Pelagibaculum spongiae: one gene and its partner. The protein of the gene in region 2 binds, or shares a complex with, the protein of the main gene of each other region. Links are inferred from orthologs where the notes say so. Each region holds a gene or a part of one and is shown on either strand. Other genes may lie near its edges.

What was found.
Region 1: the proteins of sdhA (region 2) and DC094_RS18930 are in contact, whole or in part, in a crystal structure (PDB 6C12), measured with the Escherichia coli proteins. The link is inferred for Pelagibaculum spongiae from one-to-one orthologs.

What each region holds. Positions count from the first base shown.
Region 1 is NZ_QDDL01000011.1:64,682-75,795, forward strand. The notes cover bases 3,376-6,370. They hold DC094_RS18930 (FAD assembly factor SdhE), read right to left. Parts: upstream 5,011-6,370; coding sequence 4,741-5,010; downstream 3,376-4,740. Other genes in these bases: nadB (L-aspartate oxidase), read left to right, coding at 3,376-4,291; DC094_RS18925 (hypothetical protein), read right to left, coding at 4,317-4,664; ygfZ (CAF17-like 4Fe-4S cluster assembly/insertion protein YgfZ), read left to right, coding at 5,101-6,084; DC094_RS18940 (adenylyltransferase/cytidyltransferase family protein), read left to right, coding at 6,108-6,370. In the rest of the region: DC094_RS18900 (SoxR reducing system RseC family protein), read right to left, coding at 1-322; DC094_RS18905 (MucB/RseB C-terminal domain-containing protein), read right to left, coding at 322-1,263; DC094_RS18910 (sigma-E factor negative regulatory protein), read right to left, coding at 1,260-1,880; RNA polymerase sigma factor RpoE, read right to left, coding at 1,895-2,470; more of nadB, read left to right, coding at 2,627-3,375; more of DC094_RS18940, read left to right, coding at 6,371-6,650; DC094_RS18945 (hypothetical protein), read left to right, coding at 6,677-7,471; DC094_RS18950 (AMP-binding protein), read right to left, coding at 7,506-9,194; DC094_RS22760 (cold-shock protein), read right to left, coding at 9,365-9,835; DC094_RS18960 (insulinase family protein), read right to left, coding at 9,942-11,114. UniProt on the Escherichia coli protein: An FAD assembly protein, which accelerates covalent attachment of the cofactor into other proteins.
Region 2 is NZ_QDDL01000003.1:174,983-186,100, reverse strand. What follows is about bases 4,664-7,662. They hold sdhA (succinate dehydrogenase flavoprotein subunit), read left to right. Parts: upstream 4,664-5,279; coding sequence 5,280-7,046; downstream 7,047-7,662. Other genes in these bases: DC094_RS09710 (succinate dehydrogenase iron-sulfur subunit), read left to right, coding at 7,059-7,662; sdhD (succinate dehydrogenase, hydrophobic membrane anchor protein), read left to right, coding at 4,929-5,279; sdhC (succinate dehydrogenase, cytochrome b556 subunit), read left to right, coding at 4,664-4,938. Outside these bases: DC094_RS09770 (DUF3080 family protein), read left to right, coding at 1-118; DC094_RS09765 (hypothetical protein), read left to right, coding at 192-383; DC094_RS09760 (3-deoxy-7-phosphoheptulonate synthase), read left to right, coding at 480-1,556; DC094_RS09745 (alpha/beta hydrolase), read left to right, coding at 1,808-2,551; gltA (citrate synthase), read right to left, coding at 2,931-4,223; more of sdhC, read left to right, coding at 4,552-4,663; more of DC094_RS09710, read left to right, coding at 7,663-7,760; DC094_RS09705 (2-oxoglutarate dehydrogenase E1 component), read left to right, coding at 8,024-10,849; odhB (2-oxoglutarate dehydrogenase complex dihydrolipoyllysine-residue succinyltransferase), read left to right, coding at 10,878-11,118. UniProt on the Escherichia coli protein: Two distinct, membrane-bound, FAD-containing enzymes are responsible for the catalysis of fumarate and succinate interconversion; the fumarate reductase is used in anaerobic growth, and the succinate dehydrogenase is used in aerobic growth.

The DNA of each region.
Region 1 (11,114 bases), on a different replicon or contig from region 2:
TCAGTTCATTAGTCTGAAGCACAAAACCCAGTAACAGCAAAGCACCTGCCAGCAACAATGGCAGCAAGTAGACAACCAAAACTCCTTTAAAGACAATACCATCGGGTAAAGTTAAAGTTACCTGATCACCCTGATTGACTACTTTGGGGCAAACTGCATCGATCACCATCGCCCTTGAAGGCGTTAACATGCGACTGACCTGACCGCTGTCGCAATTATCTGCCGAATGACATGTGCCACAAGTGCTTTGGCGAATCACCTCCACTCGGGCAATCCCTGAACGCCAATTCATTACTTTGCCTGAAGTATGTAAAAGCCCCATTATGGTTGTTCCTTAACCGTTGCCATCGCCACTTTTTGTACCGTTTGCATCGGTACACTACCAATCGCCGTCACCAAAAAACCTTTACCCGCATAACTAAAGGCATTCATAACACCATCCGTTTTTTGCTTGGCACCGGTTACTTTTTTGTCTGCCAGTTTTTCGACAAAAACTGAAATGGCTGAAAGTCCGTCAGAATAAACTTGATATTTAACGGTATCGCTCGACAATTCCATATGGGTCATAGTCGGCTGCTTCACAGTAAAGCCTGCAGGTAACCAACGGGTTCGCCATTCTACTCCATTAACTTTTACTGAGCTTTCAGCAGCGACTAATGAAGATTGCGCAACATGACTAGCCGCACCATCAGGCAGTGGAATGTTTACTTGCTTAGGAAACGTCACTGACGAAAAGGTCATGCTCTCAAGAATTTTTTGATCGTTGTATTTCTCAAATCCGAGCAAAACACCTTGCTGCTGATCCAACCACAAACGATAGCCATAACGAAAACCGTCTTTTGGTGTAATCAATACTTTCCAGACTGCTCGACCGGCAACCCGATCTTCACCAGCCAACCGCATTTGGTAATAAGCATTCAGCGCTTTGATATTATCCGGCAAAGAAAAAGGCAGTGGCACTTCACCTGAACCAATACGTGTCACACCTTGCTCGCGCACTAGACAGATTTCACCAAGGGAATCCCGAATGATTTCCCGCTTTGGACCAGTTAAATAAACCAGCCGAGTCGCCATCGCCTGATTAGAATCACGGCCACGAAAAATGCGCAAACTCTCAATGTCTCCATTTTGAGCATGCGCATATTCACCGATAAAACCAATGTGATTCTGACTGGCTAAATATTGCTGAAGAATCTGCTGCAATTCTGGTTTCGCAGCTGCCGATGTACTAATGCACATCAACAGCAGCAAAATGCGAATCACTGCCCAGACTCCTGAGTCAGAACTGGCGAGTAAGGTGCGGCGTTTTTATCGCCGTCAACCTGTTGCCGCGCATGGTTGCGCAAATTGTTTTGCAATTTGGCTTCAATTTCTGGAGGTAAGTTAGCGGCAGGTTGTTTCACCAGCTGCAAACCTTGTTGATCCAGATTCGGCAATGCATTGGTTGCCTGGGGTACTTTTTCAACCAACTGCGGCGTGCCAATTTGTTCAACTGGCTGCAACCAACGAACACCGACGACCGATAGCGCTGCAACTGAAGCGGCAATTGCCAAGCCTGCAATACCTTGCACAACTTTAGCCATGCCCCACTTTGCAACTTTCGGACGAATTACCTTGCTAGTATCTGCTTGTGGTAACGGCTGATCTTGTAAAGGCGAAACTTCTTGCGCATCCAGCTCCGCATTAATCCGGCCAAGCAAGCTCGAACTAGATACATCGGTTAGCTCATTGCGAATCGCATCACCGGTTAGGTGAAAGCTCGCCCATTGCTGCTTCAATTCTGGTTGTTCAGAAATTTGATCAATCAGTGCGTCTAATTGATCATCGTTCAGCTCATTGTCGATAAGAGCCGACATTTTTTCATGATTACTCATGCCCATCGTAATGTTCCACCTTAAAGCATAGGGCCAATTCTTTTCTCGACAGCTTCGCGGGCCCTGAATATTCGTGAACGAACGGTGCCTACTGGGCATCCCATGACTTCTGCAATTTGTTCATAACTGAAACCTTCCAGTTCTCGCAGCGTCAGGGCTGTTCGCAAATCTTCGGGTAGCTTTTCGATTGTTTCAAAGATCACGTCTTTCAACTGATCTCTGGCTATCAATCGTTCCGGCCCCCCCTGCTCATGAAGACCACTGTCTGCGCTAAATTGTTCCGCTTCCGAGGCCTCCAGATCTGAATGACCGGGCGGTCGGCGCGACAAGGCAGCCAAATGGTTCTTTGCAGTATTTATCGCAATTCGATACAGCCAAGTGTAAAAAGCACTCTCGTTTCTGAATCTGGGTAATGCGCGATAAGCTTTAATGAACGTTTCTTGGGCGACATCTTGTGCATCACCAAAATCACGGACATATCGGCCAATCAAATTCAAGATACGTTGTTGGTACTTCAACACAAGAAGATCGAATGCTTTGCGATCCCCTTCTTGCACCCGCTCAACCAAGCGCCGGTCCAGATCTTGTTCACTCATCCGGCATGCCTCTTAAAACCATCGAGCTGGTTTGTCTTCATAGACAGGTAAATATTCAAATAGTTTCTCCAAACCGGAGGACTTTCAAAAAAATGTGGTGGACAATATGATCTACGCATAGCTTTGCCGGTCAAGGCGCAATCTAAAGATAATAAAATGTCAGATATCCATTATGATGTACTGATCGTTGGCAGCGGTGCTGCCGGCCTATCATTAGCGCTAAAACTCCCAGATCAGCTACAGGTCGGCGTGATCTGTAAAAGCCGATTAGAAGAAGGCGCCACTTATTATGCCCAAGGTGGAATCGCTGCTGTATTAGATTCAGGCGATTCCGTCGATTCTCATGTTCAAGATACCCTGATCGCCGGTGCTGGTTTGTGCGACGAACGCACCGCTCGTTTTACTGCTGAAAACGGTGCCGACGCAATTCGATGGCTCACTAGCCTAGGCGTTGAATTTACCAAGGATAATAATCCTTCGGAAAATGATCAAAATAAAACCGAAGGTGAGCTACATCTTACCCGTGAAGGCGGCCATAGCCATAGAAGAATTGTTCATGCCGCCGATGCTACCGGAAAAGCAGTTGAAATTTCTCTAGCCGATCACGTTCGCCGCCGAAGCAATATAACGGTTCTGGAACAAACCATTGGCCTTGATTTAATCACCAATGCCGATCAAAAAAATCAGCCCGCTCGCTGCTTAGGTGCCTACGCATTAAATTTACAAAACAACCAAGTTTTTACCATCAGTGCCGGTTTGACCATTTTAGCCACCGGCGGCGCCAGTAAAATTTATCGTTACACCAGCAATCCAGATGTTTCTAGTGGCGATGGTATTGCGATGGCATGGCGCGCAGGCTGTCGAGTCGCCAACTTAGAATTTAATCAGTTTCATCCAACTTGTTTATACCACCCAATGGCTCGCTCTTTTTTATTAACTGAAGCATTACGCGGCGAAGGCGCTTATTTAAAACGCCCAGATGGCAGCCGCTTTATGCCTGAATTTGACGAGCGTGAAGAATTGGCACCAAGAGATATCGTCGCCCGTGCTATCGACCATGAAATGAAACGATTGGGCATTGAGTGTGTTTATCTAGATATTTCACATAAACCAGCCGATTTTATAAAAAATCACTTTCCGACTATTTATGAAAAGTGTCTGGAGCTGGATATCGACATCACTAAAAATGCAATTCCAGTGGTTCCTGCGGCCCATTATACCTGCGGCGGTATTTTAACCGACTTAAGCGGCCGTACTGATTTACCTGGTTTATATTCCATCGGTGAATGTGCTTATACCGGCCTGCACGGTGCTAATCGCATGGCCAGTAACTCGCTATTAGAATGCTTGGTTTATGCCAAAGCAGCCGCCGAGGATGCAATTAAACAACTTGAGCATTTCACTCATCAGCAACCGTTACAAAAATGGGATGATAGCCAAGTCGAAGACTCCGATGAAGATGTCGTTGTATCTCATAACTGGGAAGAGCTTCGATTATTTATGTGGGATTACGTCGGTATCGTTCGTACCGATAAACGCCTACAGCGGGCAATGAATCGTATCGACCTTCTGAAACAAGAAGTTCACGATTATTATCGTAATTTCAGGGTGAATAACGATTTATTGGAATTGCGCAACCTATTGCAAGTTGCTGAATTAATGGTGCGCTGTGCTATGAGCCGCAAAGAAAGTCGTGGCTTGCACTTTACTCGAGATTATCCAAAAACCGATCCGGCGCTGGATAATCAGCAAACCATTCTGACTCCAGAAAATTTTCCCAAAGCGAGTTGGCCAGATCTCGAAAAAGATCAATCCAATTAGCTTGATCTAAAATAAACGGGTGCCACTAACGAGGCACCCATTTTACTTTTAAAAACCGCATCAAATAATGAAAATCTGATTTCGTTAAGTTGTCGTAGAAAAACAACAAATGCCACGGTTTATTCGACTGAGATAAGCTGGTAGGTAAGCCACCATAAACCACCACACATCGACCCAACTGCCAAAACCCTTCTGCATTGACTCGAATCCAAAATCCGCCGTAATCGGTCAGTTTCAGCTTGCCGCCATCCTCTAGCAAACAACAGCGCCACTGGCAGCCTTGAATCGATTCACTGAAAAGTAGCAACCAAAAATTAGTCGCACCTAGTAGCAATAACCCCAGCCACCAAATCGATGATTCAGGCAATAGCAAAATTAACGCCGGCGTTGAAAATAAACCGATCGATAAAAAACCATTCCTTAGCCAGTTAGATTCCCTTAAAACAATCTCACGGCTGGACACGTTGTAAAATTATTTCGATCATTGCTTGCAGCTGGGCATCTTCGCTGCGGGAATGCTGCATCAACCAACCGAACAAATCAGGATCTTCCTGATCTAACAAGCGAGCAAAGGTTTGCTGCTGCGCTAATGGAAGGGTGTCAAACACTTCATCACAAAACGGCTGAAGCAATACATCTAGCTCCAACATACCGCGACGACAGTGAAAACGTAGCTTGGCCTTATTTAAAGGTGGGGTATTTTCTAACTGCTCATTCACATTGATACCTGTTGCCAAATTAGCCTCGAGCGCTATTCTATCAACCCTTAGCGCTCAACATAACCTCAATATCCCGAGGGAGTTACCCCCATGCCATCATCCGCAATACAGGCACTATTCAATATGAGTACAGCCACTATTCAGCAACAAATCCAGCAGCTTAATAGCGATAAATCCGGGTTAGTTCTACTGAATAATCAGGAGATGGTGCGCTTTACAGGCCCAGATACCCTTACTTTTCTTCAGGGACAATTGACCTGTGACGTTCGTCAGATAACCGATGACTGCAGCAAATTAGGCGCTCACTGCACCGCAAAAGGCCGAATGATTTTTACATTTCGTCTGATTCGTAGCGGCGATGATCTTTTAATGGCGCTGGAGCAATCAACCGCAGACCTAGTAAAAAGCTCCCTTGGAAAATATGCAGTTTTCTCTAAAGTCACCATCGAAAAAGATGATTCAGTGGTCCGTATCGGTGCCAACCTAGTCGGTGCTCAACAATTAGCGGCATTGCTGCAATTAACCTTGCCACAACAACTCGACCAACAAACGAGCTCAGCTGATGCCAGCGTTTGTATGGTGCATGGTTGGTCAGAGCAAAGTGCTTTTTATGAATTTACGCTGCAGCAGCCGTCTGTTGAATTGTTAAATCAATTGCAATTATTGGACAGCCAGTGCTGGAACTACCAGCAAACTCGAGCAGGCTTGCCAATTATCAGCCAGCCGCTATCTGAAGCTTTCACTCCGCATATGGTGAATTTACCTGCCGCAGGCGCGGTGAATTTTAAAAAGGGCTGTTACACCGGCCAAGAAGTGGTCGCTCGTACTCATTATTTAGGTAAGTCAAAGCGCCGGTTATGTATTGGCCAAGTAACACTAGCTAGCAAGCCCGAGCTAGACCAGCCGATCAGTAATACTGAAGGTAAGGATGTTGCAACACTGGTTTGCGCCACAGAAAGCGAAATGGTTGGCAGTTATTTAATCAGCTTCGTTGGTCGTGAAGATCAAACCGACTTAAATATTAGTGGCAGTCCAATCGTACTGATTGATCTACCTTATTCACTGGAAAACTAGAGCGCTGCTCGGGATTAATGCAAATGGAACATATTGCAATTTACGGTGCTGCATTTGATCCACCGCATCTGGGGCATATGGATGTGGTGCAGCAACTCTTGCAACAGTTTGACGCAGTTTGGCTGATACCTTCAGCCAAACATGCTTTTGGTAAACAAATGTCAGACTACCAACTGCGTCTAAAAATGTTAGAAATTATTACCACTGAACAAATTTCTGAACGAGACCGCATAGTCATCAGCACACTCGAACAAGACCTACTGGAAATTGCACCAAATCAAAAAGCAATTTTCAGTTTTGATTTGCTAAATGAAGTTCAAAAACGCCAACCGCAAAGCCATATTTCGCTAGTAGTAGGGCCTGATAATGCAAAACCTGACGTTTGGAAGAAGTTCTATCGTCATCAAGATATAGAGCGAGATTTTAATCTAATTGTTGCTGAAGAACGCTTGCCCATTCGTAGCACAGACTGCCGAAAGTTGCTTCGTACTACCAATGATGATTTAAGTCATTTCACTGGAGCAGGCTTAGCTGGTTGGCTACGGAAAAACAACCTCTATATATAAGCTATATTTACGCAGATATAATTTAAATGGCGATTGACGTTATGCCAACTAGAGTTGGTTTTCTACAGCCAAACGACTTACAACCAGCAGATATTTTACTTAAGTGGCTACCTGACCACCCTTCAGTTCCCAGCCGATTAATCAATCTTTATCAATCGACCGCTACATTCTTTACTATGCATCATACGGGCCATTATTTTGAACAGCACTTTGGCCTAAACCCTAATAAATTTACCCATTCGGCAATAGTTTATACCGATAATTCAATCCTAGAATATGATGAAAATGCAGGCTTTCTTGAAATTATGAAATTCCATGGCAAAGGGTGCCTTAAATTAAATGCAACCGATGACAAGCACCTTAACAATCATTATCTAGTGATTCGATGCAACGAAGATAATATCGTAGAAAGAGCTTGCGGCAACATGGAATATGTCTATGAGCACTGGGAACAGAAAAAGACATCTTCCTACGGAGTAAGGAAGCTTGTGGGTAATATATTTGGCTATATAGGCAGCCACTACAATACGCAAAAAATTTCTGAGATCGTCAGCAAAATTGCTGGTGAACAGCATTCTTGGTTCAAGAGCAATAGGCAGAATTTTTTTTGCTCTCAATTTGTTTGCTTCATTTACCTTTGGGCTATGGCTGATTTAATCCAAACGGGAAGTAAGTTCGAACATATTTCTGATCTTTTTGATATAGACCAAGCTCGAATCCCACCATCTGAGCTGGCCATCCGTTTAATAAAAAGTCCGTATTTTAGTATTGCTGGCGAGTACTCACCTAGCATTACTCATGGAAGCGTACAGCCACAATAGACTGACTGCACGCCTTCGCTCATAACGGCTTAATCTAATGCTCACGCAAATCTTTTCTGAGAATTTTACCGACTGGAGACATCGGTAACTCTTCTCGAATTTCAATATATTTAGGGCGTTTATATGCCGTCAGGTTTTTAGCACACCAGCGCTTAACATCAGCAACTGTTACACCACTTTCATTCGGTTGAATAAATAACTTAACCGCCTCACCTGTTTTGTTGTCTGGTACACCAATCGCTGCGCAGTTAGTTACATTATCCAAACGGGAAACAACATCTTCAATTTCATTGGGATAAACGTTAAACCCTGAAACTAGGATCATATCTTTTAACCGATCAACAATTTGAATAAAACCGTCGTGGTTAATAATGCCAACATCACCAGTACGCAAATAGCCTTTATCGGTCATAATTTCTGCAGTGTCTTCTGGACGATTCCAATAACCTTCCATTACCTGCGGACCACGAATACACAATTCGCCTCGTTGACCCAATGGCAATTCATTACCATCTTCATCAATCACTTTGGCATCAGTACCCGGAACAGGGACGCCAATAGTGCCCATCTGATTTGATTCACCTAAAGGATTGACACTAACAATCGGCGAACATTCAGTTAAGCCATAGCCTTCTGCAATATCAACACCAGTCGCTTTTTTCCAACGAACCGCCGCATCTCTTGTTAATGCAGTACCGCCTGAAACTGCCATTTTTAATTTACTAAAATCGATATCTTTGAATTTCGGATGGTCCAGCAAAGCAACGAATAAAGTATTGACGGCGGTAATACCAGAGAATTTCTTATTCTTAATAATCTTGATAAACATTCCAACATCACGTGGATTGGTCACCAATATATTTAAATTACCCATTGCCATCATACACATACAGTGCGCCGTAAATGAAAAAATATGGTATAGGGGTAGCGGACACACAACGACTTCATCGGCTTCTTTCTGCAAAGGCCTACCGTTGCGATCGGTTTGCTGAAACAATGCTCGTACTTGTAGCATGTTTGCTAACAAGTTGCGGTTGCTCAGCATGGCGCCTTTAGCAACACCAGTAGTACCACCGGTATATTGCAAAATAGCTAGATCTTCAGGCTTGGTAGTCACCGGTTCATGATGCTCACGAGCACCTTGTGCCATTACTTCTCGAAAACCAATTTCTTGCGGTAAATTAAATGCTGGCACCATGCGCTTAACATGCTTAATGGCAAAATTCAGCAGATTTCGCTTCAGCCCAGATGTTTGCATGTCACCGATTTCAGTGATCACGACATGTTCAATATCGGTATCTTCTATCACTTCTTCGATTTTTGCACCGAAAGTATTTAAAGCAACCAGCGCTTTAACGCCAGAGTCTTTGAACTGATGACGCATTTCTCGAGCGGTATACAGGGGGTTGGTATTCACCACCACCAAACCCGCTCGCAAGGCACCAAACACCACAATAGGAAATTGCAGCATATTCGGCATTTGAACCGCAATTCGATCACCTGGTTTAAGATTGGTTTGATGTTGAATCCAAGCCGCGAAGTTTCGGCTTAACTCATCGACTTCACGAAAAGTGAGCGTAATACCAATATTCCAAAAAGCGGGCCGCTCAGGGTATTTGGCACAAGATGCAAGAAACATCTCTGCTACAGAAGAATACTCATCAAAATCAATTGCCGCCGGTACACCAGGCGCTCTTTTGTCATCCCAGAAATAAGCCCGCATTGGCTTCACTCCGTCAGGTAAATTAATTAGTTACTTATGCAGAAATCTACAACTAACATCCGAATCTGCTATCCCAAAAAAATAATAAGGCCTGAACGGTAAAATTCAGGCCTTATATTTTGACTTGAGCGTGCAGCAATTAAGCCAGCACATTACTTGATTACACAGAATCAGCCGCTAACCACCACAACGTCTTCTGCCCGTAACCCTTTATCTTCAGTGGCAACGGTAAATTCAACTCTTTGGCCCTGAACCAGGTAACGATTACCTCGGCCACGAATTGCACGGAAATGAACAAACACTTCATCGCCAGTATCACGACTGATAAAGCCGAAGCCTTTTTGACCGTTAAACCATTTAACAGTGCCAGTTTCGCGCTGCCCCATGGATACACCAGATGCAGCAGGCGTATATGAAGAAGAGGTGGATGAAGATGACGGTGAGGAAGAAGATGAAGAGGACACACTAGAAGTATTATCCGAAGATAATGCTGGCACAATAAGCAGCAAAGCTACGACAACTGCTACGGCCACTGCCAGATAAATCAATGATTGAGGGTCGAGGGCGAGAGATGCAACGATAACGCCGCCGACCAGTCCTCCAGCTAGGAAACTGCTGAGAAATTTTAGTTTTAGATTCATGGATACACAGTGAATAATTGAAAGAACAAAAATATGTGCCGGTCTACTATCGATCCGACACATTTATCTTACCCGCTTTCATCTCAAATGATAAGCAGCAGTCATATCACAGCACTTTTTGGCTGGAATACTCCAGCCCACTCGCCTGATAAACCGCTTCACCTGTGACAATTGAAACAATCCCTTGCTCGGGTTTTAAGTATTTAGCCGCAACCGTTTTAAGTGCTTCAGCCGTTACATTTAATATGCCATGACGGAAACGACTTCGATGTGCAGCCCTGCGCCCAAACAATTCACCAGAGAATGATTGCTTGCATTCGCCCGCAGGTGAACCTGGACGATCTAACTGACTAATTACTGACAATACCGCTTCGTCAAGCATCTGCTGGCTAATCGGTTGTGTTAAAACCCAGTCAATTGACCGGTCAAAATCATCGAGTGTTTCTTGTAATCGAGGGTCGCGATATGAATAAAAGCTGAAGCTACCTTGCCAGCCATTATGATTCGCTCCACCACCATAAGCACCGCCTTGCTCGCGAATCGCGCCGTGCAAGAAACCGTTTTTCATTACTTGAGCCAAAATAGTCAGCGCCGGTGCATCTGGATGTGCCGAAGCAACGCCCCGATAAACCTTGGCACAATAGCTAACGCTAGAATTAATTAACCAAGCTTTTGCTTCTACTGGCTGCAGCATCGATAAATCTAATTTCGATTGATCAAATTGATCACTGGCACCAGCAATCGGCGCAAACTCACTCGCATCATGACTTATTTGCAAATGACCAAATGGCTGGTCAGAAATTTTCTGATGCATTTGTTGAAATTTTTGCTGCCATTGTTGATCACCATCTAGCGAATCACAAATATCTCGCAATGGCTGTAAGCTACCTAAACCATGCCATAAATGATTCAAACGCGCAGTACTACTAAAGTTGGCTGCCGCAGCACTCATTGCATACATGTGACCACTAGAATTAAGCGATTGCTCTCGCCTGACCCGCATTTGTGTCATTAATTCTTGCAACCGAGGTAGCTCATCAAAGCGAGTAGTATTTCTGACATTTAACAGCAATTCTTGGGTCAATTGAACATTTTCAGACAAGGACTTTGCCGCTACTACCATATAACCGGAAGCATGATCGAGATTGTCTGCTTGAGCGCCTGATTTGGTCCAGCAATATAAACCGCCACAATGGCTAAATAGTTGCTTTTGCAAATCAAGATAGTCAGTGCCCGCAATTCCTAACTCACCAAGACAAGCTGAGTAGTAAGGCAAGGC
Region 2 (11,118 bases):
CGGGCAGGGCGGTTTGGTGAGTCAGTTTCGCAAGGTCAGTGTGTCTCACGCACAAGCCTGGAATGATTTGTTAAAAAAATGTGATATGTCGCCCGGAGTAAATAGGTTGAATGGCTAATCTGTGGTCTGGCCAACCACCCCGGTCTACCGGGCTGCTAAGATTGTGCTTGGGTTTAGTAGGAATTTTATTGATGAAAAAATTAGTTAAAATCGATGCCGATGCGCATTCAATGTTGAAAAAATTAAGCTTTAGAACTGATCGCCAAATGGGGGAGATAGTTTCGGAATTGGTGCGAGGTGCGTACAACGAAATGGTCGAAGAGTTTAAAACGGGTAAGGATGAACGCACATTTCCTCGCCAAGAGGGAGAATCTGGCTTCTAGGCTTTCTGTGTCGGCCTTCAGACGTTATAGTGGGGTTAGCCAGCAGTGACTCATAAAAATTAGTTATGAGTGGACAATAACAGGTGTGCCTAATTTATGTCTGAAAATGAAATACACAATGTGAATGTGATCTCGCAGGATGTTCTGATTACTCCCCGAGAGCTTAAGGCTCGCCTACCTGTCTCCGATTCTGCCGAAAAGACCATCCTCTCAGGCCGCAAGGTTGTTGAGGATATTCTTGACGGTAAAGATCATCGGCTGATAGTCGTAGTGGGGCCATGCTCGATCCATGATGTTAAAGCTGCGAAGGCCTATGCAGAAAAGCTGGCTGAGCTTTCTAAAAAAGTAGGCGACACGTTGTATTTAGTGATGCGTGTCTATTTTGAAAAACCACGAACTACCGTTGGTTGGAAGGGCTTAATTAATGATCCGCGAATGGACGACTCTTTCCATATTGAAGAAGGCTTAGAAGTCGCTCGTGAATTGTTGCTATGGATTAATGAGCTCGGATTGCCAGCGGCAACCGAAGCGCTCGATCCTATCTCTCCACAATATTTATCTGATCTGATTTCATGGTCAGCGATTGGTGCCAGAACCACCGAGTCGCAGACTCACCGTGAAATGTCTTCGGGCCTTTCTATGCCAGTTGGTTTTAAAAATGGCACCGATGGCGGGCTAGAGGTTGCGATTAATGCAATGCAATCGGTTTCCCAGCCACATAGTTTCCTCGGTATTAACCGTCAAGGGCAGTGTGTGGTGATTCGTACTCGCGGTAATAAGTACGGGCATGTGGTGTTGCGCGGTGGCAAGCAACCGAATTACGATTCGGTCAACATCGCTTTATGCGAGAAGCGATTGGAAGCAGTAGGCGAACGATCAAATATCATCGTCGATTGTAGTCACGCGAACTCCAACAAAGATCCTTCTCTGCAGCCGCTGGTTGCCGATAATATTGCTAACCAAGTGTTGGAAGGCAATCAGTCGATCGTAGGTATGATGTTGGAAAGTAATATCGAGGCAGGAAACCAAAAGATCCCAGCTAATTTGGAAGACCTGAAGTATGGTGTTTCAGTGACAGATGGCTGTATTGATTGGCAAACTACTGAGAAAACGCTGATCGATATGGCTGATAAGTTAAGAGAAACGCTGCCAAAGCGGCTTTCCTCTAAGTAAGATCGTTGACAGGCGGGGCGCGTTTCCATAGAATGCGCTCCGTCGATTGGGGCCATAGCTCAGCTGGGAGAGCGCAACACTGGCAGTGTTGAGGTCTGCGGTTCGATCCCGCATGGCTCCACCAATTTCCTTTTTAGTACGACGAAAAAGGGGCTATAGCTCAGCTGGGAGAGCGCAACACTGGCAGTGTTGAGGTCAACGGTTCGATCCCGTTTAGCTCCACCAAATTTTTAGCTCAAGGCAAGGACGCCATGGCTACATCTAATTCAGAAAAACCTTCCGAAAAATCTCCTGATAGTAATGCCTCTAATGGTAGGCTTTCAGAAAAACCTATTATTTTTTTAATTCATGGTGTTATGACTGGAAATTCAATCTGGTCTGATAATTTTTTGCCGTGGCTTGAAGAAAAAGGCTATCGAGTTTGCGCGCCTTCTTTGCCATGTCATGGCGAGAAATTTGACCCTTTTATGCTGCAAACTCAAACAATTGAATCCTATCTCGATTTTTTAGTCTCGGAAATTGAAAAATTACCTGAGCCTCCTGTGGTGATGGGTTTTTCGATGGGCGGGGCATTGTTGGCGCGGTTGGTTGAAAAGATCGAAATTAAATCGGTGGTTTTTGTTTGTTCATTGCCTTTGCAGGGTGGTGGTGCATTGTGCATGCAAAAAATTTCTGAAGGTAAGTTGTTTTCTTGGAGTCCAGGCGTCTTGGGTGTTTTGGCGAATGAACGGCTTAAGGAAGTGCTGCATGCTGAATCTGCGATAGTTCTTTCACAGTTGTCTTTGCCTTATTCGCCGGGTATTGAGCTGCAAAAAAAATCAGTGCTTGTAGTGGCTTCAGCTGCGGATGATTTTGTTCCAGAAATTTTGCAACGGCAAATGGCAGAGCAAATTTCAGCAGATTATTTATTGTTAGAAAATGCCGGGCATTGTTTTATGTTGGAGCAAAACTGGCAGCAACATTTAATAAAAATAGAAAAATGGATTTCTGCTTGACTCTTGGTTCTCAATCAGTAAAATTCTGCTCCGTCTTGAGATGTCCCCATCGTCTAGAGGCCTAGGACACCGCCCTTTCACGGCGGTAACAGGGGTTCGACTCCCCTTGGGGATACCAATTGAAAAGGCATTGATTCAAACAGGTTTTGATTTGAGTCGATGTAGCATGTAGTGAAAAGTTCAAGGTCCCCATCGTCTAGAGGCCTAGGACACCGCCCTTTCACGGCGGTAACAGGGGTTCGACTCCCCTTGGGGATACCAATAAAAAAGCCAGCTCATTGAGCTGGCTTTTTTTATGCTTGCGATTTGGGTCGGGTTTGAACGATCGAGAATTACTGCAGGTGCAAGCATTGAAAAGCCCGCCGAAGCGGGCTTTCTTTTAGCGCTCGGAAACAGGTTTCCATTCACGCTTGTCTTCGCCGGTATATAGCTGGCGAGGACGGCCGATGCGATAACTTGGATCGCTGATCATTTCGTTCCAGTGTGCAATCCAGCCTACTGTTCTTGCCAAGGCAAAGATTACGGTAAACATATTGGTTGGAATGCCAATGGCTTTCAAAATGATGCCGGAGTAGAAGTCGACATTCGGATAGAGGCTTCGTTCAATGAAGTACTCATCTTCCAGAGCGATCTGTTCCAGGCGCTTGGCGATCTTCAGTAGAGGATCGTTATCCAGGCCTAATTCACCTAAAACTTCGTCGCAGGTTTGTTTCATAACTTTGGCGCGAGGGTCGAAGTTCTTGTAAACCCGGTGGCCGAAGCCCATCAGGCGGAATGGATCGTTCTTGTCTTTGGCGCGAGCAACGAATTCATCGATTCGGCTCTCATCACCAATTTCTTCCAGCATAGTCAGTACTGCTTCGTTTGCACCACCGTGGGCTGGTCCCCACAGAGCGGCAATACCGGCAGCGATACAAGCAAATGGGTTGGCTCCAGAAGAACCAGCCAAACGAACTGTAGACGTAGATGCATTCTGCTCGTGATCGGCGTGCAGAGTGAAAATACGATCCATCGCTCTTTCAAGTACTGGGTTAACCTGGTAATCCGAGCAAGGCGTGCTGAACATCATGCGCAGGAAGTTCCCGGCATAGCTCTGGTCATTGCGTGGATAAACAAAAGGTTGCCCTTTGGTGTACTTGTAACACATTGCTGCAATTGTCGGGATTTTTGCAATCAATCTGAATGCGCAAACTTCCCGGTGATGCGGGTCTGTGATGTCTAAAGAGTCATGGTAAAACGCTGATAAGGCGGCAACAACACCGGCCATAATCGCCATTGGGTGGGCATCACGTCTGAAGCCTTTATAGAACGCAGCCAACTGTTCATGAACCATGGTGTGGTTCTGAACGGTGCTGGTGAAGTGCTCTTTTTGCTTCTGGTCTGGCAGCTCTCCATATAACAACAGATAGCAAACTTCCAGGTAATCAGACTGGGTTGCTAGCTGATCGATGGGGTAGCCGCGATGTAGCAATACGCCTTTTCCGCCATCGATAAATGTAATCTTGGATTCGCAAGATGCAGTCGATAAGAAGCCAGGGTCAAAGGTAAATACGCCATGACCACCAAGCTTGCTGATATCTACAACATCTTGACCAAGGGTTCCGGAGTGAATCGGTAATGCAACAGGAGATTCACCGTTCGGTAACTGTAATTGAGCCGTTTTTTCTGCCATTTATGGCCCTCCTCTGGTGTCGAAAATCTCACCCGACCAGGGATGTTTGGGGGGTTAACTATAAGAGTGGAGCGCGCTTTGTCAATTGCAGCATTGACGCAAGGCAAATTTTTTTTGGTCTTCGATGTAATAACTACCCCTTAGGTCATAGCTTTTATATCCAAATATGCACTTTGTTTTGATCTGTCGCTGGGATACTATTTGGCCGTGCTATGGGGTGTCTCGATACGCAGTCTATATTCTTATTGGTTGTATTTACCCATTGGTATCTTGCTGACGGTGTTCGCGCTGACGTGACGCCACTCCGTGTGGGAGAGTCGGAGCTCTTATGAAAGATAAAAGACCTAGAAATATTTCGCCTGGCGATATTATGGCGATGCAGCTGCCAATTACTGCAAAAGCCTCGATTCTGCACCGGATATCCGGTGTGTTGTTATTCCTGTTAATGCCAGTATTGCTTTGGCTTTTGGATTTTTCGCTCAGTTCTGAGCAGAATTTCCTTCAGTTGAAAAGTGTACTTGATGGCTCAGTTGGAAAGCTGGCGACGCTGTTTGCAATGGCGTTCTTGATTTATCACTTCTGTGCGGGTATCCGCCACTTGTTGATGGATCTTGGCTATGGCGAGGAAAAAGAAAGCGGCAAGCAGGGTGCTGTGGCGATGATGGTTGTCACTGCAATTCTGGTTGCGTTAACGGGAGTGTGGTTATGGCTGTAGATTACATTACAAGCCTTAGCAAAAATGGCTTGACCGATTGGTTGTATCAAAGAGCAACCGCGATAGTTCTGGCACTTTACACAATCTTCTTTGCCGGTTTTTTAATCGGTTCTCCTGAAATCACTTATGCGACTTGGAGCCATTTGTTTGCGGCTACTTGGTTCAAGGTATTTACCTTGGCAACAGTAATTTCTGTTGCAGTGCATAGCTGGGTAGGTATGTGGGGAATTTTAACGGACTACGTTAAGCCGAATGGTTTGCGCTTATTGCTGCAAATGTTGGTGATTTTTGTATGTCTGATTATTACTCTCTGGTGTTTACTGATTTTGTGGGGAGCCTAAATGAATATTCCGCAGGAACAGTTTGATGCAGTAATTGTTGGTGGTGGCGGTGCAGGTATGCGCGCATCACTTCAATTAGCCGCATCTGGATTTAAAGTTGCTTTGATTTCTAAAGTATTCCCAACGCGTTCTCATACGGTATCTGCGCAGGGTGGTATTACTTGTGCCATTGCTAGTTCAGATCCAAACGATAAGTGGGAATGGCACATGTACGATACGGTTAAGGGTTCCGATTATATCGGAGACCAAGACTCTATCGAATATATGTGTAAAGAAGGACCTAAAGCAGTTTTTGAACTGGAACATATGGGGCTGCCGTTTAGCCGAACAGAGCGAGGTACTATTTACCAACGCCCTTTCGGTGGTCAGTCTAAAGAATTTGGTGGCGAGCAGGCTGCACGTACATGTGCTGCTGCCGACCGTACTGGTCATGCTCTGTTGCACACCTTGTTCCAGCAAAATACGAAAGCCAATACCAACTTCTTCAACGAATGGTATGCAGTTGATCTGGTGACCAATGATGATGGCGACGTTTGCGGCGTTATCGGCATGTCAATGGAAACCGGTGAGTTGCGCTATCTGAAGTCTCGTGCAACGGTTTTTGCAACCGGTGGCGCGGGTCGCATTTATGCTTCAACCACAAATGCGCATATTAATACTGGTGACGGTGTTGGTATGGCTGCACGTGCTGGTGTGCCACTGCAAGACATGGAAATGTGGCAGTTCCACCCGACGGGAATTCACGGTGCCGGTGTTCTGGTAACTGAGGGTTGTCGTGGTGAGGGTGGTTACCTGTTGAACAAGAATGGCGAGCGCTTTATGGAGCGTTATGCGCCAAATGCTAAAGATCTGGCTGGCCGTGATGTGGTCGCTCGTTCGATGATGCAGGAAATTCTTGACGGTAATGGTTGTGGTCCGAACAAAGATCATGTCTACCTCAAGCTGGATCATTTGGGCGAAGAAACCCTCAATCTACGCTTACCCGGTGTTTTAGAATTATCTCGTACATTTGGCCATGCAGATCCAGTTAAAGAGCCGATTCCAGTAGTACCTACTTGTCATTACCAAATGGGCGGAATTCCGACCAATGTTCATGGTCAGGCGTTGCGCCGCGATGAACAAGGTAAAGAGCAGATAGTCAATGGATTGTATGCGGTAGGTGAGATTGCTTGCGTATCGGTACACGGTGCTAACCGCCTTGGTGGTAATTCATTGCTGGATCTGGTGGTGTTTGGTCGTGCGGCAGGTCTGCATATCGAACAATCACTGAAAGATGGTCTGGAATATGCCGATCATACTGATGCTGATATTGAAAAAGCGATGGCGCGTTATAACCGCCTTGAAACTTCTTCAGAAGGCGAGTCAGTTGATGATTTGCGTGAAGAGCTTCAGCAAACCATGCAGGCACATTTCGGTGTTTTCCGTGATGGTCCTTACATGGCTGAAGGTTTAGAGAAACTCAAAGATTTGCGTAAGCGAGTTGCCAAGACTGCTTTGAAAGATAAGAGCAAGTCTTTCAATACGGCTCGTATTGAAGCACTAGAGCTGGATAACCTGATGGAAACTGCATTCGCTACGGCGGTTGCAGCAAACTTCAGAACAGAAAGTCGTGGTGCTCACAGTCGTAATGATTATCTTGAGCGTGATGATGAGAATTGGTTGTGCCATTCTTTTTATGACACCAAGACTGAGGAAGTGACCAAGCGTGACGTTAACTTCTCACCAAAAACCAGGGAAGCATTCCCACCCAAGCCTCGGGTTTATTAAGGGAGTATGGCAATGAAATTCAAGATATATCGCTATAACCCTGAAACCGACAAGGCACCATACCTTCAGGATTATGATCTGGAAGTTCCAGAGGGTAAGGATTTAATGGTGCTGGATGCTCTGATTTTGTTAAAAAGTCAGGACTCATCTCTGGCATTCCGCCGCTCATGCCGTGAAGGTGTTTGTGGTTCGGATGGCATTAGCATGAACGGTAAAAATGGTCTGGCTTGCGTGACGCCTCTCTCAGAATTGGGTAAAGGCACCATCACCATTCGCCCATTGCCGGGTTTGCCAGTCATTCGTGATCTGGTGGTCGATATGGAGCTGTTTTATAAACAGTACCGTAAAATCGAACCATATTTGCAGAATGACACCCCTGCACCAGATCGTGAACGACTGCAGTCACCAGAAGAACGTGAAAAACTAGATGGTTTGTACGAGTGTATTCTTTGTGCTTGCTGCTCTAGTTCTTGCCCATCTTTTTGGTGGAATCCAGATAAGTTTGTTGGCCCTGCAGGTTTGCTGCAGGCGTATCGTTTCTTGGCAGATAGCCGCGATACGGCAACTGATAAACGACTGGGTAACTTGCAAGATCCGTTTAGTGTATTTCGCTGCCACGGCATTATGAATTGCGTCAACGTTTGTCCAAAGGGTTTAAATCCGACCCGGGCAATCGGTAAAATTCGATCCATGATGCTCAATAAGGCAGTGTGACAAATTGTTACTGATGCACTATAAAAGAGGTCGACCATTGGTCGGCCTTTTTTGTTTCACTATCAGCTGACAAAAATCAATGTTTGTTGTGGGTTAATTGTTGCGGATTAACTGTGATAGTCTTTAACCCGCTCGGGAAAAGCCTTGTTACAAACGGCTTTCCGTGATTAATGATGCTTTTTCTGGAACTCATGTACATTGCTGCTGTACTTACTACTGATGGCGACACAATCGCTGCAGACGAGAGTGCCCGGGGCCTATAAATGCAAGAAAAGTCTATGTCCGAGCTGTTTGGTACATCCCATTTGGATGGAGCCAATGCAGCCTATCTCGAGCAGGCATATGAAGATTACCTGCGAGATCCGAATTCTACCCCTGAAAAATTGCGCACTTATTTCGAAACCTTACCAAGGTTAGAGTCCAATCCAGGGCAGGATATTCCACATTCTGAAGTTCGTGATTATTTTCGAACCTTGGTTCGAAAAACTGGTGGCAGCAAGGTTCAACTATCCGCTGCTGAGTTGGAATTGGAAGCTAAGCAGGTAAAAGTCCTGCAGATGATTAATGCTTTCCGTTTCCGCGGTCACCAAAATGCTATGACTAACCCGTTAGGGTTGCCGATTAGCGATCCGCTGAACGAACTTACACTAGAATTTCATCAATTAAATAGTGCCGATCTGGATACTGTTTTCAAAACCGGCTCTTTTGTTGGTTCCGATGAAATGCCACTGCGCGATATTTATCAGGCGTTGCAACAAACTTATTGTGGATCTGTTGGTGTGGAATACATGCACATTACAGATACCGCAGAAAAGCGTTGGATCCAGCAGCGAGTTGAAAGTCTTCGCGGTAATCCCGGATTTTCTGATGAAGTCCGAATGCGATTATTGCGTCAGCTAACTGCCGCTGAAGGTCTGGAAAAATATCTCCATAATAAATATGTAGGTCAGAAACGTTTCTCACTGGAAGGTGGTGAAACATTAATTCCGATCTTGCATGAAATTATTCACCGTTCTGGTGGCTATGGCGTAAAAGACCTAGTTATTGGTATGGCGCACCGGGGGCGTTTGAATGTTCTGGTGAACATTCTGGGTAAATCTCCTGGTGAATTATTTGAAGAATTTGAAGGAAAACGCCGTGAAGGTTTAGCGTCTGGTGACGTTAAATATCACCAAGGTTTTTCTTCTGATGTGCAAACCGAAGGTGGCCCAGTCCACTTGGCATTAGCATTTAATCCATCGCACTTGGAAATTGTTTCTCCAGTGGTTATGGGTTCTGTTAAAGCACGTCAAGAGCGTCGTAATGATGAAACCCACGATCAGGTGCTGCCTATTACCATTCATGGTGACTCGGCATTTACCGGACAGGGTGTTGTTATGGAGACATTTAATATGTCTCAGGCGCGTTGTTATAAAGTCGGTGGCACAATTCGTCTGGTGATTAACAATCAGGTCGGTTTCACGACTTCCAATCCAACTGACACTCGCTCAACTCTGTACTGTACTGATGTTGCGAAAATGATCGAAGCACCGATCTTCCACGTTAATGCAGATGATCCTGAAGCTTGCTTGTTCGTGACCCAGTTAGCGCTGGATTACAGGATGCAGTTTAAAAAGGATGTGGTCATCGATTTGGTTTGTTATCGCCGTCATGGCCATAACGAAGCAGACGAACCAGCAGCAACCCAGCCTGCGATGTACAAAATCATTCGTAATTTGCCAAGCACGCGTGCGATTTATGCCGAGCGTATTGTCAATCAAGGTGTATTGGATTCCGACGGAATTAAAGCAGCGACCGAGCGTTATCGTAATCTGCTAGTGGCTAGAGATCGCGTGGTTTCAGAGCTGCTTGAAGGTGAGCAGAGCAAGTTGGCAACCGATTGGTCAAAATTCATCGGACACCACTGGGAAGCGCCGCACGATACAACAGTTCCTGCCGATCACTTGCGTAGTCTGGCTAAGTCTTTAGAGCAGCGTCCTGATGGCGTTGAACTGCAAGGACGTGTTGCCAAAATCTACCAAGATCGCCAAAAAATGGCGGCGGGCGCTCAGCCGGTAGATTGGGGTTTTGCTGAAACACTGGCATACGCCACTTTGTTAGATGAGGGTCATCCGGTACGGATTTCTGGTCAAGATTGTGGTCGAGGTACTTTCTTCCATCGTCATGCTGTTTTGCATAACCAGAAAAACGAAGGTGAATCTTACACGCCTCTCGCTAATATCAAGCCAGATCAACCCAGCTTTACCGTGATTGACTCGGTGTTGTCAGAAGAAGCGGTTTTGGCATTTGAATATGGTTTTGCGACAGCAGAGCCGAATGCGATGGTGATCTGGGAAGCCCAGTTTGGTGATTTCGCCAACGGCGCCCAGGTAGTAGTCGATCAATTTATCAGCTCAGGCGAACAGAAATGGGGCCGTTTTTGCGGCTTGACCATGTTCTTGCCACATGGCTATGAAGGCCAGGGCCCGGAGCACTCATCTGCGCGACTGGAACGTTATCTGCAATTATGTGCTGAGCACAATATGCAGGTTTGCGTACCGAGTACTCCAGCGCAGGTGTTCCATATGATTCGTCGTCAAATGCGCCGAATCTATCGAAAGCCTCTGATTGTGATGACACCAAAAAGCTTGCTGCGTCATCCATTGGCAACATCCACTATGGGTGATTTGTCATCAGGCACTTTCGAAACCGTCATTGGCGATGTGGATAGCCTGACGGCAAAAGATGTTTCACGAGTGGTTTTGTGTAGTGGCAAGGTTTACTACGACCTACTCAAAGTACGTCGTGAACAACAGTTAGATAATGTGGCAATTGTCCGTGTTGAACAGCTATATCCATTCCCAGAAGACAAGCTAAAGGCAATTTTGAAGCCTTATAAGCATGTTGGGGAAATTGTCTGGTGCCAGGAAGAACCCATGAACCAAGGTGCATGGTATTCCAGTCAGCACCATTTCAATGCTTGCCTGACTAAAAACCAGGTGCTGGTTTACGCCGGACGTGAAGCTTCAGCTTCACCTGCTGTCGGTTATTACTCTTTGCACGTTGAACAGCAAAACGGGCTGGTTAACGATGCGCTGGGCATTAAATGAATAAAATTCAGAGAAAGGGATCGACACAATGACAATAGAAGTCAAAGTCCCGGTACTACCCGAGTCAGTTGCAGATGCAACCATTCTTACCTGGAATAAGCAGGAAGGGGATGTGGTAGAAAGAGATGACGTTCTTGCTGAACTGGAAACTGACAAGGTTGTACTGGAAGTGCCAGCGACTGAGTCTGGTGTGCTTGGAAAAATTCTCAAGCAGGAAGGTGAAACAGTAGTTGCCAATGAATTGTTAGCAGTCATTGAGGAAGGTGCGG